One region of the Synechococcus sp. MU1611 genome, then DNA from elsewhere that is predicted to be linked to it. Evidence: predicted binding sites of a transcription regulator. Region 1 holds the regulator's gene; each other region holds the start of a gene.
The links. The regulator NtcA, encoded in region 1, controls nitrogen genes in cyanobacteria. The targets are predictions, from matches to a motif close to GTANCNNNNGNTAC.

Region 1 (6,138 bases):
TGCTGGTGCTGGTTGACGATATGGATCTCCCCCTTGGCCGTTTGAGGCTGCGTGCTCAGGGCAGTGCTGGAGGTCACAACGGACTGCGTAGCACCATTCAGCATCTCGGCACCCAGGCGTTCCCCAGGCTGCGGATCGGGATTGGTGCTCCGGCTGAGAACCCTGCCGAGCGTCGTGCCCGAACGGTGTCTCACGTGCTTGGTCCCTTCAGCAAGCTGGAGCAACCCTGTGTGGGCGCTGTTCTGGACGCTGTCCTGGAAGGGATTAATCGTCTTCAACGTCAGAGCTTTGAGCGCGCCGGGACCTGGATCAACGGGTTTCGCTACGACCTGGAGTCCGAAGACTGATGCCGGCTCTTCCGGCGACAACAGCCCATCTACGGGTGCTTCGCCAATGTTTTCAGGCGAAATGTGTGGAGGGTGAGGTCTCTGCCGGAGGCTTTGAGTGGCAGTTTTCCTGGGCGTTTGACCGCGGCGAGCTGATGGTGGAGCCGTCCTTAGGACGTGCCCTGATCGAGGATGCCTTGCGGCGGTTCCTGGTGCGTTCTGATTACAAGCTCGAACCAGGAGGTGACTACACCTTCATGGTCAGGGCCAGGTTTTGAGCAAGAACGTGGGTGCAGGCTCTGGCCATTGCAGGCGGCACCCCAGGTGCTCTTCCAGCATGACTAAGGCGGCAACAGCATCCAGGTCCACCGGTGGAATGCGCAGCCCTTTCGGTAGAACTCGGCGCCAACCCCGAGCTGGCCACAGCGTCCAGTAACGCTGTCTTGCCCGCAGGGTGGTCCCCTGCTCCGGAATCACGGTGAGGCTGCCCAGGCCTTCCAGCCGCTTGATCCACGCTTGGCTTCCTGTTCCGTCGCCAATCAGGATGCGATCTAGAGCTTGGTCTTGATTCCACTGCTCGAGCCAGGGTTCCACGGCCTCTGGGCTCAGAACATGGCCCTCGCTGACAAGACCATGCTGAAGATCGGCCAGCACAAGGCCACATTTGCAGCGGCCTGGGTCGAGTACGGCCACCCGCTTCATGGGGATGCCTCAACCTCGACCACAACAGCATCGGCGCTGTAGCTGATCCCTGCGGCAATCACCTTCAAGACCACGCTTTTGCTGGGTCCCTCCATCAATGTCTGGGCCAGTTGGGAGAGTGCTGATCCATCGAATTGCAGTCCTTCCGTCAGGGATCCTCGCCGTTGCACCTCGGCATAGGCCGATGCCAAGAGAAGGTTCAGCCGTGTTCGAATGCCCTCTGGTGTGCGTTCATCCGTTCGTAGTGTGGTGGTCGCCAGCACGTCACCGCTTTGAGCTACTGGGCGGTTCGGACGCACTTCGGGGAAGGCGTACACCGCCGTTTCACCACGCAGCACATTGGTGGCGGAGCGCAGCGAGATCACCCAGGTGTCCGGCTTGCGGATGATGTTCTGTAGGCGTTCCACGTCGCTGCGGGGAACGCGGATCAACTGTCGTTCGGGTGCTTCACCCGGCCTCACCTTGCCGTAGGCGTTGGCATTGGCCTCTTGAAGCAGCCTGTCGACAGCCTGTTTCGCTTGATCAGGAGCATCGAGACGAACCGTTGCTCTCGCCAAGGTCTGTCCGCTACTGATCACCACCGATCCACGCCTCAGGGCGACCAGGTTGAATTCGAGTTCCTTGAGTTCCTGCTCGCCAGCTCGGATTCGGCTCCGCACGCTGTTCAATTCGGCCTCCGTGCGCTGGATGTCGGCATCGCGGGAGGCGATGTCGCGGCTCAGACGCTCACGTTCTGCTTCGAGCTGGGCGCGTTCGTTCTGCAGAGGAGCCAGTTCGCGGCGCAGGGTGTCAGCCCGTTGCTGTGACTGCTTGAGTTCAGCGGCGATCCGGTTGGCTTCTGTTCGGGTCTCTTCCCGTTCCCGTTCGGCTGCATCGAGCTGCCGCCGGCTGTCCTGGAGCCGGTCTTGCAGAGCATCCAGTTCAAACAGGCCCACCCGCAGCTGGCGGCTCACCAGCAGCAGCAGGCCGAGCGATAGTGCGCTGATCAGGCTGCCGGTCAGCACCGTGATCAGAACGGCGGTCCGTCGCGGGCGCATCTTGAACAGACTCAGGCGGGCCTTGCCAACACGACTTCCCAGCCGGTCACCCAGGGTCGACAGAACGCCCCCGAGCACCAGCAGAACCAGGATCAGTGCCCAGCCACTCATGGCCGCACCTGTGGGTTGACGTGCTGCCTAGCTGAATCGTTTGGCCAGAGCGATTGGATCCAGAACGGTGATTTTTTTGCGGTCAATCTGAACCAGACCGGATTGACGCAAGTCTCCCAGCAGACGCGTGATTGTCACGCGCGTTGAGCCAATCGCTTCGGCGATGGCCTGATGGGACAGGCGCAGGTCGATGGTGATTCCCAGTTCATCCGCAACGCCGAAATCCCTGCACAGCACCAGCAGAAAGCTCACCAGTCGGGATGACATGTCCCTGTGGGTCAGCGTTTCGATCATCGTTTCGGTCTGAAGAATCCGACTGGAAAGGCCCTGCAGCAAGCGCAGGCCAACGCTGGTATCCGCCTCGATCGCTGCCTTCACGGATGTCGCAGGCGCCGTCACCATCTCGACTCTGGTGAAGGCTACGGCGTGGTAGAAGCGATCAGACCGTTGACCGGTCAGCAACGACAGCACCCCGAAGAGGCTGTTCTCGCGCAGCAAGGCCACTGTGATCTCTTCCCCTGACTCGTAGACGCGGGAGAGACGGACCGCGCCGCGGCGGATCAGATAGACCCGTTCAGCAGGATCTCCAGGGAAAAAGATGGTCTTGTTGCGGTCCACCAGTTCACTGCTGGCGCCGTCCAGGTCCCGGATGATTTCCAGGAGGGAGCGGTTGGCCGGTTCTGTGCTGGGGGTTGGAGCCACCATCTGCGGGGCGTATCGGCTGAAACCTCGGCTACTGGTCATGACAACCCCCTTGTGAGGCGAAGTTACGGAGCCAACGGTGGCCGCCGTGTAGCGGTTATTACGTAACTCTGCTGTGCTCGCTCATCGCTTGGCGTTGCGCCTGCATCAGGGATGTCAATCCAGGCTCAGCCAGATCCAGTAATTCATTGAGTTGGCTGCGGCTGAAAGGCGCTCCCTCCGCAGTTCCCTGGATCTCCAACAGGCGACCATCGCCAGCCTGCACAACATTCAGGTCCACCTCAGCTTTGCTGTCTTCGCTGTAGTCCAGATCCAGCAAGGCCTGGCCATCCACCAGGCCGACGGACACGGCCGCCACCTGGTCGACCAGTGGCGATTGCTCCAGAATCCCCTCATCCACGAGTGAAAGGCAGGCTTGCTCAAGGCCGAGCCAAGCTCCCGTGATGGATGCAGTCCGTGTTCCGGCGTCGGCCTGGATCACATCGCAGTCGATCAGCAAGGTGCGCTCGCCCAGTCGCTTCATGTCGATCACAGCGCGAAGGCTTCGGCCGATCAACCGTTGAATCTCCTGCGTGCGGCCCGACAATTTCATGAGCTCTCGTGATTGCCGCTGCGGCGTGGATCCCGGCAGTAACCGGTATTCGGCGCTGAGCCACCCCAACCCTTCCCCCTTCCGCCAGCGTGGAACCTTGTCCTCCAGGCAGACGCTGCAGAGAACAGCGGTTCGGCCGGTGTGAACCACAAGGGAGCTCAAGGCAAAACCCATGGGATTCCAGGTCACCGAGAACGGCCGTAATTGCTCAGGGCGACGGCCATCGGTGCGGCTTCCAGCGGTTTGGCTCATCGGTGGTGTGCAGTTCTTCAAGCCTCGCAGGCGGTTGGTTCTCGCCCGTCCAAACACCATGGGTGGTGTCAATGCACTTGTGGAATGTCATCTCGCCGCTACATTCAAGGTCTTGCCGGGATTGCCCGGACGGATGTTGCCGCGATGACCACAAGCCTTGCCGACCCCCAAGCGTTCCAGAACTCTCTGGATAGGGATCAGCAGGCTTTGCAGCGGGCTGGACTCAGGCCCCTGCCACCTGTTGCAGATCCTCCACCGCTATATCTGGTGGCTCCCGAAGGGCAGCTCCAGGTCCACACAGCGCCCTATCGCGGCAGTTTCGCCAGTGTTCTCAGTCAAGCGATGCGTGCCGCTGGTCTGGGCAGTCGTGTTCTGATCAGTCAGTTCCTCAAAGGGGGCGTGCAGCAGGGGCCCGCAGGTCGAGTCCAACTATGTGGAGGCCTGGTCTGGCTACGGCCCGAGGTGCCTCTCTGCCTCTCTTCTCCGAATCACCCCGGCGGTGCGGAGGCGGTTGCTGCCGTTTGGTCCATCTGCCGTCAGCATTTGATTCAGGGGGATCTCGACCAGTTGGTCCTGGATGAAATCGGCCTGGCTGTTGCCTTCGGTTACCTCAATGAATCGGACGTGATTGCAGCTCTCGAGCAGCGGCCCGCCTCGATGGATGTGATCATCACAGGACCTGCGATCCCCGCCGGCGTGGTGGAGATGGCAGATCAAGTCACGGAGTTGCGCCGAGGTTTCTGATGCTCAAGTGCGATCGCTGGATCACTGAACAGGCTGGGCAGGGAATGATCGAGCCATTCCAGAGCGGCCTCGTCCGTCATCTGGATCCGGAGCAGAAGCTGCGTCCGGTGCTGAGCTTTGGTTGCTCCTCCTACGGCTACGACCTACGCCTGTCTCCTCAGGAATTTTTGATCTTCCGGCACGTTCCCGGCACGGTGATGAATCCCAAGCGGTTCAATCCGGCCAATCTCGAGCCCACTCCTCTCCATGAAGATGAGGACGGCCGCTATTTCATTCTTCCGGCCCACTCTTATGGCCTTGGCGTAGCGCTTGAAAAGCTTCGAGTTCCTCCCAACATCACTGTGATCTGTTTGGGCAAGAGCACCTATGCGCGCCTTGGAATCATTGTGAATACCACCCCAGCGGAAGCTAGCTGGGAGGGTCACCTCACCCTTGAATTCAGCAACAGCTCCGGTGCTGACTGCCGGATCTATGCCGATGAAGGTATCTGTCAGCTGTTGTTTTTTGAGGGTGATCCCTGTGCGACCACCTACAGCGATCGGCAGGGCAAATACCAGCACCAGCCCGAACGTGTGACGCTCGCCAAGGTTTAGATCTCCCCGGTTTAAGGGGCCAGTCGTGCTCGATGCAGCCTGCTTTTTTCGTACCAGGCGGCGAACTCAGGAGCCCAATCCACCATGTGGGGCCACATCAGATCGCAGAGCTGGCGGATCTCCAGCTGAGCATCGAGTTTGGCCCGCAGATCCATGAAGTGGAGAAACGCGCGCAAACTGAAGCTCACCACAAAGTGCTGGCGGTAGTCGAACGGAAGGATGCCGCGGGCGTGCTCCTCGGAGAAGCCGGTTTTGAGAAGATCCCTGTATCGCTCGGCAGCGCTTCGGCACAGATCAAGATCTTGGTTGCGCAGCTCTTCCGTGTAGGCATATTTCTTGCCCTGCCTGTCGCTGTAGTCGCCGACGGGCCGCAAATAAAACACCTCTTCAAGCTCTAGGGCCCCATCCGCTGCTCTGCAGATGCGATCGCCCGTGTAGCGCATCGATTGCACATCGAAGCTCACGCCGACCCGATGGGTGCGGGCCTGCTGCATCACCGAATGAGGGAACCAGCCCACGTTCAGCACGATCTGTGCATGTTCCATGGGGCCGTAATGGCCGCGCTCTCCGGATAGCAAACGTTTGACGCAGATCTCCCCAGCCCGTTGTTCATCAGGCCAACTGGCACGATCTCCGGCCACAAAACCTTCGCTGTAGTCCTGATGCATGGCCGCATAGATGCATTGCTGCGGGTTCGGCGTGGCAGCGATCAGATCGACCCGGAAGCGGTCCATGGGAGCGTCAGAGTGACGAGTTGTGGTGATCATGGCGAGGTGTGTCAACCATGGCTGCGCGGTCCAGCCGTTGGTTGGCTCGACGTTGCCGCGAATGCGCTATCAGTGGAGGAGGGACTACGCAGGCGGCTGAGGCTGCCGACGCCAGGCAAGGCCGGCAATGGCTGGTTCTCAAGCAGTGCAGCACTCAAGAGTTGCAGTTCTTCCGAGCTGCGCAGGCCGAGGGATCGGCCCCTTGGCTCCCCCTCGGCGTTGAACAGGTTCAACTGAGGAATGCCATTCACGTCGTAGCGATCAACCAGATCTTGCCAACGGGGATTGTCGACGTTCACCAGAACAACATCG
Region 2 (6,138 bases), on a different contig from region 1:
ATTCCGGCACTTCCAGCCGCGATGCCCGCTTCTGGTTCAGCCGAATCTGGGAGCGCACGCGAACACTCCGGGGACTGACAAAGCCACGCATCCCCAGAGTCTGGCCCCTGCAGGAACAGCCTCTACGCCGACAAACGTCCACCATGAACCCTTTGGAGACCGCAGCGGAGACACACTGAAGAAGACCGAGCTTCGCTATGCATCTCAGTCCCCAGGAAAAGGACAAACTCCTGATCGTGACCGCGGCACTGCTTGCGGAACGACGATTGAACCGCGGCCTGAAGCTCAACCACCCCGAATCGGTGGCCTGGCTCAGTTTTCTGGTGCTTGAAGGTGCCCGTGACGGCAAGAACGTGGCGGAGCTGATGCAGGAAGGCACCACCTGGCTGCGTCAGGACCAGGTGATGGACGGCGTGCCCGAGCTCGTGCACGAGGTGCAGATCGAAGCCGTCTTCCCCGATGGCACGAAGCTCGTCACCCTGCACGACCCAATTCGCTGAGGCAGAACCCATGGCACCTCTCATTCCCGGCGAACTGCTTCCCGAACCGGGTGAACTTGAGCTGAATGCGGGACGACCCGTCACCACGGTGAGCGTCTCCAACAGTGGCGATCGACCGGTGCAAGTGGGCTCCCACTTCCATTTCGCCGAAGCCAACGCCGCCCTGCAATTCGATCGGGCCGCAGCCCGCGGTCATCGTCTCGACATCCCCGCCGGCACCGCCATCCGCTTTGAACCTGGCGACAGTCGCGACGTGAACCTCATTCCCTTTGCCGGTGCCCGACGCGTCATCGGCTTCAACGGCCAGATCAACGGATCCCTCGACGCCTGACCCATGCCCTACCGCATCTCCCGCCAGGCCTACGCCGAGACCTACGGACCCACCACCGGCGACCGGGTTCGCCTTGCGGACACCGAGCTGATCCTCGAAGTCGAGAAGGATTTCACCGTGTACGGCGACGAGGTGAAATTCGGCGGCGGCAAGGTGATTCGCGATGGCATGGGCCAGTCCCAGACACCTCGAGCCGAAGGCGCCGTCGACACGGTGATCACCAATGCCTTGATCCTCGATTGGTGGGGCATCGTCAAAGCCGATGTCGGCCTCAAAGACGGCCGGATCGTGGGCATCGGCAAAGCCGGCAACCCCGACACCCAGGAAGGGGTCACGATCGTGGTGGGCCCCGGCACCGAGGCGATCGCTGGGGAAGGTCACATCCTCACGGCCGGTGGCATCGACACCCACATCCACTTCATCTGCCCCCAGCAGATCGAAACTGCTCTGGCCAGTGGCGTCACCACCCTGATGGGCGGCGGCACCGGACCAGCCACCGGCACCAATGCCACCACCTGCACCCCTGGGGCGTTTCACATCGGGCGAATGCTCCAGGCCGCCGAAGGCTTGCCGGTGAACCTGGGCTTCTTTGGCAAGGGCAACGCCAGCACCCCGGAAGCCCTGGAGGAACAGGTGCGCGCCGGTGCCTGCGGCCTGAAGCTGCATGAAGACTGGGGCACCACGCCGGCCACCATCGATGCCTGTCTGTCGGTGGCCGACCGGATGGATGTGCAGGTGTGCATCCACACCGACACCCTGAACGAAGCCGGCTTCGTGGAAGACACGATCGCCGCCATCAAGGGACGCACGATCCACACCTTCCACACCGAAGGTGCCGGCGGCGGCCATGCCCCAGACATCATCAAGATCTGCGGCGAAGCAAATGTGCTGCCGAGCAGCACGAATCCCACCCGGCCCTACACCCGCAACACGCTCGAGGAGCACCTCGACATGCTGATGGTGTGCCACCACCTCGACCCCAAAATCCCCGAGGACGTGGCTTTTGCCGAATCGCGGATTCGCCGCGAAACGATCGCCGCCGAAGACATCCTTCACGACCTCGGCGCCTTCTCGATCATCGCCAGCGACTCCCAGGCCATGGGGCGCGTGGGCGAAGTGATCACCCGCACCTTCCAGACCGCCCACAAGATGAAGGTGCAGCGCGGTGCGCTCCCGGAAGACTCCAACCGCAACGACAACCATCGGCTGAAGCGCTACATCGCCAAGGTGACAATCAACCCCGCTCTTGCCCATGGCATCAGCAGCGAGGTGGGCTCGATCGAAACCGGCAAGCTCGCCGATCTCGTGCTGTGGAAGCCGGGCTTCTTCGGCATTCGCCCGGAACTGGTGATCAAGGGCGGTTCGATCGTGTGGGCCCAGATGGGCGATGCCAACGCCTCCATTCCCACCCCCGGGCCCGTGCACGGCAGGCCCATGTTCGGCGCCTTCGGCAAAGCCTTGGCTCCCAGCTGCCTCACCTTCGTGAGCGCAGCCGCCATGGATGCTGATATCCAACGTCAACTGGGTCTGGAGCGCACCTGCATGGCGGTGAAGGACACCCGCAGCGTGGGCAAAAGCGCTCTCAAACTCAATTCCGCCCTGCCGAAGGTGAGCGTGGACCCGCAGACCTATGAGGTGTTCGCCGACGGTGAACTGCTCACCTGCGAGCCCGCCGAAGTGCTGCCCCTCGCCCAGCGCTATCTGCTGCTTTGACCACCACCCTGCTGGTGATCCAGCACGTTGACCACGAAGGGCCCGAACTGGTGGAACAACTGGCACGGGAACGGGGAATGACTCTCCGGACCCTGCGGCCCGACCGAGGCGACCGCCTGCCGCACCCAAGTGAATGCCCGAACAGCATCGCGCTGGTGCTGGGGGGACCAATGGGGGTGAACGAGCAGCATCGTCAAGACCTGCACTGGCTCCAAGCCGAGCTGAACTGGTTGACGGCCTGGCACCAGCAGCGTCGACCGGTGCTGGGCATCTGCCTGGGGGCGCAGCTCTTGGCTGTCGCTGCTGGCGGATCCGTGGAACCCCTGCAGGTTGGAGCGCCACCACAGCAACTCAAGGAACTGGGACTGGGGGCAATCCACTGGGTTGCTGAACGGAGCGATGAGGCCTTACTGCAGGGACAACCGAGCAGCAGCTTGGTGCTGCATTGGCATGGCGATCGCATCCACCTGCCAGGCGATGCAACCCTTCTTGGTTCCTCGCTGCACTGTGCGGAACAGGTGTTTCGAATCGGCGATCACGCCATTGGCCTGCAATGCCACCTCGAGATCAACAGAGACGCACTGCAACGCTGGATCGCCAACGACCACACCTATGTGATGAGCGCCCTTGGGCCTGAAGGGCCCGAACGCCTGATGCGGGAGTGGCGCTGGCTTGGAGACAAGCTGCAAGAGCAAGGTCGACACTTTTTCAATGCTGCGCTCGATCAGCTGCAGGAGTGCTGCAAGACCAGGTGATTCACATCAGCAAGGCCAACTAATTTCTACGGATAAAAATAAACAAAAGCAAAAACTTTTCAGATCAAGTATCGAACCGAACATCAACACAACGACCGAAAACGCTTCAATAGTTTTGTAGCAACAGCTACCGATCGTTCACTTCGCACCACGCGAAGCGCAGTTCGCCTCAGGCCATGGAACGGGGACCTGAGCTTGCTTCGAGGACCTTCCAATGACCACCCTTCTCTATCGCGGGCATCAGTACCAGCAAAAGAACGCCACTGAGAGCAGGCCCGGTGTGCAGCTGGTCTACCGCCGCAACGTGTACCAATCCCGCCAGATCAACAGCCACCGCACTCCGGTGCAGCTCGTGTACCGCGGGGTGGGCTACACGCGCTAGGCCAACTTCTCAATCTGTAGCAACTCGAACATTCCAGTTCCGAGGATTAGGGCGTAATAGATCCAGCCTCAGCAACGACGTTGGATCTCATCACTTCCCGCCTCGACAAAGGCCTTGTGCAGGTGAATCCCTCCAGCGTGCACGGCGTGTTCTGGCTGCAAACCCACTTCCCAGCCAGCGAATGGGATGCCTTGCTGTCTGGCCAGGCTGCATTTGGAATGGATTGCATCGACGACCTCGTCAATGATGCGCGTCAAGCTGGTTTGAATGTGGAGTGGGAAGCCACAGTCCCCAGTTGAGCCATTCAGAGTTTTGCAAAAAGCCCTCGACACCCAGTGTTGATGGGCTTTTTTTAATGGCACAAACCAACGCGAATCACTAAGCCACCAACCGGTTGAGCATGGGCAACTCTGAGAGTTCATCCCTCCATTCCTGGGCCCAAAGTGCCTGGCTGCGTTCGTAAACCTCCATCAACTGTTCCACCGCACGCTCATGGAAATCAACCCGTAGGTCCAACAGCGGAAAGGCAGCTTCACCACTCACCTGCACGGCTGCTGAGGTGCAGAAATCGGAGCGGTGATCGCCTCCAGCAGCCTCCCCCGCCTGCAGGGCAGCCATCAGGCGTCGACCAAGTTTCCAGCTGGGATCGCTGGTGAGATACGCCTGCTCCATCGCCTCCACAACACCGTCGTCAACCAAACAATTGCCGGCGACAGACAAGTCACGCCGATGGCGGTGCCCAGCCCAAGCCCCGCAATCCTGCCCCGTCCAACAGGCCGTTCGACCATCCAGGTCGATCAGATGAAACTGACGCCGATCACGATGCTGATCATCCGCCAGAAGGCTGGCCAAAACACTCTCCGCATCCGCACTCTGCTCCAAGCGTTCAAGACCACAGATCCCCAGATAGGGATTGGTATGGGCCTGGGTCGCCACAGCGCCAACTCCTGCGCGGATGTGGGGCACGGTGGATCCAACGGCCAGATGACAGGTGGCAACAGCCACGCCAAAGCGGCCGTTGCTGGGATCACGGGCCAGGATCGAAAAGGTCACGGCAGCTGGCGGTCGAGCCGCAGCAGCGTTTCCAAAAGCACCGAAGTGCCCGCCCAGCACTGTTCGTCGCTGGTGAACTCCGCAGCTGAGTGACTCAAACCGCCCCGACTGGGAACAAAAATCATGCCCATCGGCCAACGGCGACCAACCTCCTGCGCATCGTGGCTGGCTCGGCTGGGGAGATGGCTGTGAGACAAGCCGAGATCGGCCGAGGCCTCAGCAATCGTGGCCATCACCACAGCATCAGCAGGGGTGGGATCAACACTGAACTGTGGGTCCACCGAAATCGGGCAGCCCGTTTCAGCACCAATGCTTTCGACCTGCTGCATCAACTCCTCCACCAATTGATCGAGAACAGTCGGGTCAACATCCCTCAGGTCGACCGTCAGGGCGACAGCGCCGGGGACGACATTGGCGGCATTGGGCCAAACCTCCAGTCGACCCACGGTCGCCACAGGATCTCCTGGATGGCGGGATGCCATCGCCTCGACGGCAAGAACAATGCGCGACGCCGCCACGAGGGCGTCCTGTCGCAGACCCATCGGTGTGGTGCCGGCGTGATTGGCCTGTCCCTGCACATTGATGCTGAACCGACGCTGACCAACAACACCCTCAACAACACCAATGGCATCCCCGCGTTGCTCGAGAACGCCGCCCTGTTCAACATGCAACTCAAGAAAAGCGGCATAGGCCTCATCGGAGCGTCGGGCCGACGCCAGCGAAGGCCAATGCCCCCCGATTCGCGCCAGATTCTCTTGAATCGCCTGGCCGTTGCTGGTGACGTAACTCTCCGGGTTAGCGGAAGCCGTCCCCGCCAAGCCTTTGCAACCCACCATGGTCGACTCCTCATCGGCAAAGGCGATCAACTCAATGCCGTGCCGCAGCCTCATGCCCTGGTCCTGAAGAGCGCGGCAGGCTTCCAGACCTGCAAGAACACCCAGGGCACCATCAAAGCGTCCACCGGTGGGCACGGTGTCGAGGTGTGAGCCGGTCACCAAAGCAGGACGGTGTGGATCGAGGCCTTCAAGACGCCCGATCAAATTGCCAGCAGCATCCACACGCACCTGCATGCCCAACTGCTTCATCCAACTGGCCAGCAACTCACGGCCCTGAACGTCTTCCGCTGAAAACCCGCGTCGACAAACGCTGCCATCCGGCTTCGCGCCAATCCTGGCAAGCTGCTCAATCGTGCCAACCAAACGATTGTGGTTTGGTCGCGCCGCAATTTTGACTGGCTCGACCCTCGATGCAGGGGTAGTCGGAGACGCCGAGATGAGCCCTGGCAATGCCGTGACCTGCAGTTCAAAGGGGTAAGTACTTTGACCTGACTCGGCCGATTGGCTTGTAGCTAGCGCAACGATTTAACGCTGATCAAAGAATTCAAACGGGCATCAGCACCCGCCA
Region 3 (6,138 bases), on a different contig from region 1:
CCAGCCTGATCAAGCACCTCCACGCCAAAGCCATCGGGCCCACGATGGGCCTGGATCGCTGCCATGTTGACCAGCAGCTGGCGGTCCACCGTCTGACGACGGTCTGCGTTGAAAACACCTCCGATTCCGCACATAACGCTCGCTCAGACGACATCCATGACGCGTTCGGCCCGGTTCACCATGCAGGTGAGCAGTGCCATCCGCAGGAACACAGCTCCCCTGGCCTGGCTGAAATACCAGTTGTGGGGTGTGTCATCCAGGCAGGTGCTCAGTTCCGCTCCCCGCGCCAAGGGATGAAGCACGATCGCTTCAGGCTTGAACGGCATGTCGCGGGTGAGGCGAAATCCTCTCCCGTGCACTTCATAGGTATCGCCAACCCAGGCGATGGCGTTGATGTAAATGACATCCAGATCGGGCACTTCAGCCTGTAGATCGGTGCTGCAGCGCACCTTCATGCCGCAAGCCTCGAGCTCCTCCAACTGCCCAGGGTCGAACAACTGCAGATCCGACTCCAACCCGGGAGCATGAATCACCACCACCTCATCCACGGTCTGCGGGAATTTGGCCAGGATCCTCAGCAGTGAGCGAACCGTTCGCATCCGCGATGGAATCCCGACGATTCCGATGCGAATCCGATCAGCCGCAGCCACCTCAACTTCGGCGAGCTTGGGCCGCCACTTGAAGATGGTGTACAGATCCGCCATTGCCTGAGTCGGATGTTCATCAATGCCATTGCCGGCATTAATGATCGGGATTCGCAGAGTTGACGTCATCGCATAAACAGCACCGGGATCGCTGTCCCGAAGCACCACGCAATCGCCGTAGTTGTTGAACATGTGGGCGACATCTTCAAGGGACTCGCCCTTGGCAATCCCGGTGGTAGCTCTGTCGGTGATGTTGATCGAGCTGCCACCAAGGCGATGCCAGGCACTGTCAAAAGAGAGACGGGTGCGCGTGCTCGGCTCGTAAAACGCGTTAATCAGAATCTTGCCGGTCAGGGGCGTGTTGTGGCGGCAATACCGATCTGGATTGCTCTCGAATTTCGCCGCCAGCCGAAACACCTGCAACAAGGCCTCGGGTCGAAACGGTTGGATCGACACCACATGCTGATTCACCAAATCCAGCAACGGCTCTCCGTCCTCGGCAATCGCAGCCAGCAGCTCCTGGGGTTGGTTCTGGCCATAGACATCGGGACCCATCGGCTGAAACCGAATCTGTACCGACGACGCTTCAACTACTGCTGAATTTGCCTGTGCCATAGCTAAATCGGATCAACACTCTGTTTGCCAAACCGAGTGCTAAGGCCAAGAACTACATCTTTTACCGGTAACAACAACAACACCCCTTCGTCCACAAAGAAAGATCTTCTTAAGCAAAGATCCGGAAAAAATGTTCAGCTGGTTACTAATACCTGCAGCCGTCACCACACACGACCGTTCCGCCACTCAACCCACCAAATCAGTAGCAACACGAACACAGACAGCACCAAGGCAAGCTGACTGGCCACCAGCAGAAACTGAAAGCCGGAGAGTCCAACAAGGCTGGCCATCAAAAAAAGACTTTGGATCATCCCTCCTCCTGCAACAAAGTGAAGTCAAACCTTTCCGGCCACGTGCGACTGCCGATCAGCATCACGACTGCTGATACGGCCGCCGAAAACACAGCGGCGCAGTAAGGCGCTATCAGCACATAAGCGAGCAGGCCAACAACGCTGCCGGCGAGCATGGCCGCAATGGCAGCCGTGCGATTGGCCGTGCGCCAGTACAGGCCGCAGGCCACTGGCCAGACCGTGGAGGCCACCAGGGCACCGGTAAAGAACAGCACCGACGCCAAAGAATCAAGCCGCGGCCAGGACAGGGCCAACGTGACGACCGCCAACCCCACCACCATCAGCCGCGCAGCCTGCTTGAGCTGCAGGTCACTGGCTTGGGGCCGCAACAGGCGGAAGTACACATCCTCCGCCAGAAGATCGGCGGTGGATGCCAACAGCGAATCCAGGGTGGAGGTGAGCGACGCAAACACCACCACAAACACCAGAGCAGCGCCGCCGGCGCCGAGCAGATCAGCTGCCATCACTGGGAACACCATGTTCACCTGCTCGAGAGGCAACTCACGCGCCAATGCCACCAGCCCGATGGAGCCCGTCACCATCGGCACGCTCATCCAGGCGACCCCCCCCAACACAAAGGAGGTCATCACCACCGAGCGACGGCTAGCGAAGACCCGAGACCACCAGATGTTGTTGTGAAACACCTCGCCCATCGAGAAGAGGGCGGAATTCCACGCGATCAACAAACCAGCAGGCAACAGCAGATCGAGCCGATCGGGATGCCGGGCAAGCAACGAGGCATGCACCTCGGGCATCGGGAATTGCCGGAAAGCGAGCACCGCCACCACCGCCAACAGCACCATGATCAAGAGCGACTGGATGAAATCGGTGCCGATCACGGCCCGCATCCCACCGAACAGGGTGTAGAGCGTGGCAACACCAATCACCACCACCATCCCCACGTGGTAATCGAAGCCTGAAAGGGCCTGCAGCAGCAGTCCGGCACCCATCGCCTGGGTCATCAAAAAACCCAGGGTGTAAATAGCGGTGATCACCATGAACACCCACCAAGCCAGGCGCCCGTAACGCAACCGAATGAAATCGCCGCTGGTGCGTCCGTTGGGCATCAGCTGCTTGATCCGCGAAGCCAGGGGAGCAAACAGGATCAGTCCAAGCCCTGCCAGGGCATAGCTGAACATGCCCCAAAGCCCGGTCTTGTAGCCGAATTCAGGGGCAAGCAACGTGGTGTTGCCGGTGACCCAGGAGGCCATCAACGTGGCGGTGCTCAGGGCCAGCCCGATGTTGCGCCCCGCCAGCATGTAGTCATCGGCATTGCCTTGACCGCGCCGACCCCAAGCAATCCCGAGGGCAACCCAGAGAACGGAGAACAACACCACCAGCGCCCAGGCGATCCCGGGCTGGAGGAAGGGAACCGAGTCAGCGGACATCCGTCGACCCCCTTCGGTTCCAATAAAGATGTCCGCGCAGAATCATCACCACCGTCGCCGCAGTAACAACGGCACCGAGGGCAAAGATCAGTCGCGCCCAGAGCAATTCATCCAAAGCGAAGACCCTTTGAACTCCAGAAACAGATAAGCAAAAGAGTCTTCCCCGCCTGGCCCTTCGCCCTCGATTCAGGTGCCTTCGGATACGCAAACATCAAGCGATCAGCGCCCTGTCACCTGAAATTGCGGAATGTGTAGCAACTACAACCCGAGGGGGTTGGGGCGACGCCTTGGATGAAATGTGCCCAGACCATCGGAATGTTCACCGACTACAAACCCACGGTCGGCTTCGACGAATATTTCTGCAGGGACACGGCGAGGCCTCGCGACGATCTGGCCACCCTGCTTGCATCGCTGGGGCAGATGGGATTGCCCGAGCTCAACCGCAGTCATGCCTCCGCCAGCCAGCTGCTGCGTCGCCTCGGTGCCACGTTCCGCCTGAACGATTCCGGCCTCAAGGGCAGTGAACGGATTCTTCCTTTCGATCCCTTACCCCGACTGATCGGCCGCAGCGACTGGATCAACCTGGAGCGGGGACTGCTGCAACGCCTGGAAGCCATCGACTGCTTCCTCGCCGACATCTACGGCCCGCAGCAGATCCTCAACGACGGTGTGATCCCGCGGGAAGACGTGGAAAGTTCCTCCGGCTGGCGACCTCAGATGCAGGGCATCAGCCTGCCCCTCAACCGCTGGTGCCACATCTCCGGACTCGACCTGATCCGCGACGGCAATGGCACCTGGCGTGTCCTGGAAGACAACCTGCGCTGCCCGTCAGGGGTGGCCTACTTCCTCGAGAATCGTCGGGTGATGAAACGGTTGTTCCCTGGCCTGTTCGAGGGCCGTGCCGTTCAACCGATCGACGCCTATCCCTCCCATCTGCTGCGCACCCTTCAGGACCTGGCGCCCTGGAGTGAAAGCCCTCGCTTGGCAATCCTGACGCCCGGGGTGTTCAACAGCGCCTATTTCGAGCACAGCTATCTGGCCCAGCAGATGGGCATTGCACTGGTTGAGGGACGGGACCTGGTCTGCGAAGACGGCCGGGTGTGGATGCGCAGCACCAACGGGCTCAAGCCCGTGGATGTGATCTACCGCCGTATCGACGACGATTTTCTCGATCCCACCGTGTTCCGGCAGGACTCGATGCTGGGGGTGCCGGGCCTGATCGACGTGCTTAGGCAAGGACGGGTCGCCATCGCCAATGCCCCCGGCACCGGCGTCGCCGACGACAAGCTGATCTACGCCCATGTGCCGGCAATGATCCGCTACTACCTCGATGAGGAGCCGATCATCGAGAACGTTCCCACCTATCTCTGTGCCCGGCCCGACGATCAGCGCTATGTGCTCGACCACCTCGAGCAACTGGTGGTGAAATCGGTGGCGGAAGCCGGGGGCTACGGAATGCTGATCGGCCCCCAGGCCAGCCGATCGGAACTGGCTGACTTCGACACCAAGATCCGTGCGAATCCCCGCAACTTCATCGCGCAGCCCACACTGCAGCTCTCCACCGTGCCATCCCTCAGTGACGGTGAGCTGTATCCCTGCCACGTGGATCTGCGCCCCTATGTGCTGCGCGGCTCAAACAGCTGGGTGAGCCCAGGGGGGCTGACGCGGGTGGCCCTCAAGCGGGGCTCACTGGTGGTGAATTCATCCCAAGGGGGCGGCTGTAAGGACACCTGGATCGTCGACGACCAACGGATGTCGGCACCGCAGCCAAAGGAGGCTGTGCCGTGTTGAGTCGCGTTGCCGATTCGCTCTACTGGATCAACCGTTATCTGGAACGCGCCGAAAACATCTCGCGTTTTCTGGAAGTAAGTGAAGCGATGGCTCTGGACTGTCCTCCGGGGAGCGCAGAACCATGGTTGCCGTTGGTGGAGGTGACAGGGGATCGGAACAGCTTCGACGTGGCCTATCCCGATGCCACTCCCAAACAAGTGGTGCGCTTCCTACTGCTGGACCGCAGCAATCCCAACAGCATCGTGAGCTGCATTGCGATGGCTCGGGAAAATGCAAGGCAGATCAGGGATGTGATCACCACGGAAATGTGGGAGCAGATCAATGATCTGCACTGGAGCCTGCAAGACGACGAAGACATCTGGCGGGAACCCGTGCAGGAGCAACTGCAGATCATCCGCCGCGGCTGCCAGCTTGTGTACGGGATCACCGACACCACACTGAGCCGCGATCTGAGCTGGCTGTTCAGCCAGCTGGGACGTCTGATCGAACGCGCTGACAAAACCTCCCGCATCCTCGACGTCAAATACTTCCTGCTGCTGCCGTCCACCGAGGAGGTCGGCGGGGTGCTGGATGAACTGCAGTGGATCACCCTGCTGCGCACGGCGGGCGCGTATCAGATGTACCGCCAGAGCGTCCAACAAGCGATCAGCCCCGCATCGGTGGCCCGCTTTTTGCTGCTGGATCCATTCTTTCCTCGGTCGGTGCGCTACTGCCTCCAGGGCATCAGCGACACCTTGCAACAGATCCAGCAGCACCCGAGCCAAGACACGCCAGATGATCTCGACTGCTTACGCGGCCAGCTCTTGGCCCGCTGGAGCTACGTGAGGATCGACAACCTGATCGAATCCGGTCTGCATGAAGCGATTGACCGGCTTCAACAGGACCTCAATCAACTCCACATCCTGATCCAGACCCGCTACTTCACCAGCGCCGACCTCCGTTCCACTCCCACCGATCCAGCATGCGCGCTCTCATCGTTCACCGCCTGACGTATCGGTATGAGGCCAGGGTCGTTCTGGGGGAGCATCGCCTCTGTCTGAAACCCAGGGGACAGGGGTTCCAGACCCTGCTGGACCATCACCTCAGCGTGCTGCCTGAACCTGAGCAACGTCGGGAACTGGTGGCCGCCAGCGGCGACGAAATCCAACGGCTCCACTTTCTTGGCAGCACCGAGCAACTCGTCTTTGAGGCCCGCAGTCTGGTGGAAACCCGGCCGGCACCACCGCTGCAGAGCTGCTTCAACGGACTCGAACCACCACTGCCCTACCCGCGGGGCCAACTCAACAGTGATCTGCAGGGCGCCTTAGAGGGCTGGTTGCCCAATGGCCAGCACGAACCCGCAGCCATCGA

Region 2: the regulator NtcA is predicted to act here: its motif matches at 3,417-3,430, upstream of FZZ92_RS05805 (DUF4278 domain-containing protein).
Region 3: the regulator NtcA is predicted to act here: its motif matches at 3,188-3,201, upstream of FZZ92_RS05840 (circularly permuted type 2 ATP-grasp protein).

Annotation. Positions count from the first base shown of each region.
Region 1 covers NZ_VTLC01000004.1:32,783-38,920, reverse strand. The annotation lists gene pth (aminoacyl-tRNA hydrolase) at 1-347, shown strand, start outside; gene FZZ92_RS09010 (DUF3146 family protein) at 347-604, shown strand; gene FZZ92_RS09005 (resolvase) at 588-1,028, opposite strand; gene FZZ92_RS09000 (DUF3084 domain-containing protein) at 1,025-2,176, opposite strand; gene ntcA (global nitrogen regulator NtcA) at 2,204-2,920, opposite strand; gene rph (ribonuclease PH) at 2,979-3,722, opposite strand; gene FZZ92_RS08985 (cob(I)yrinic acid a,c-diamide adenosyltransferase) at 3,867-4,466, shown strand; gene dcd (dCTP deaminase) at 4,466-5,059, shown strand; gene thyX (FAD-dependent thymidylate synthase) at 5,071-5,793, opposite strand; gene FZZ92_RS08970 (thioredoxin domain-containing protein) at 5,838-6,138, opposite strand, start outside.
Region 2 covers NZ_VTLC01000002.1:255,055-261,192, forward strand. The annotation lists gene FZZ92_RS05780 (urease accessory protein UreD) at 1-179, shown strand, start outside; gene FZZ92_RS05785 (urease subunit gamma) at 198-500, shown strand; gene FZZ92_RS05790 (urease subunit beta) at 511-831, shown strand; gene ureC (urease subunit alpha) at 835-2,544, shown strand; gene FZZ92_RS05800 (type 1 glutamine amidotransferase) at 2,541-3,299, shown strand; gene FZZ92_RS05805 (DUF4278 domain-containing protein) at 3,514-3,681, shown strand; gene FZZ92_RS05810 (hypothetical protein) at 3,762-3,980, shown strand; gene FZZ92_RS05815 (DUF1028 domain-containing protein) at 4,060-4,734, opposite strand; gene FZZ92_RS05820 (Zn-dependent hydrolase) at 4,731-6,020, opposite strand; gene asnB (asparagine synthase (glutamine-hydrolyzing)) at 6,115-6,138, opposite strand, start outside.
Region 3 covers NZ_VTLC01000002.1:263,060-269,197, forward strand. The annotation lists gene asnB (asparagine synthase (glutamine-hydrolyzing)) at 1-134, opposite strand, end outside; gene FZZ92_RS05830 (aspartate carbamoyltransferase) at 144-1,259, opposite strand; gene FZZ92_RS13115 (hypothetical protein) at 1,421-1,549, opposite strand; gene FZZ92_RS05835 (sodium:solute symporter family protein) at 1,567-2,997, opposite strand; gene FZZ92_RS05840 (circularly permuted type 2 ATP-grasp protein) at 3,313-4,788, shown strand; gene FZZ92_RS05845 (alpha-E domain-containing protein) at 4,782-5,777, shown strand; gene FZZ92_RS05850 (transglutaminase family protein) at 5,750-6,138, shown strand, end outside.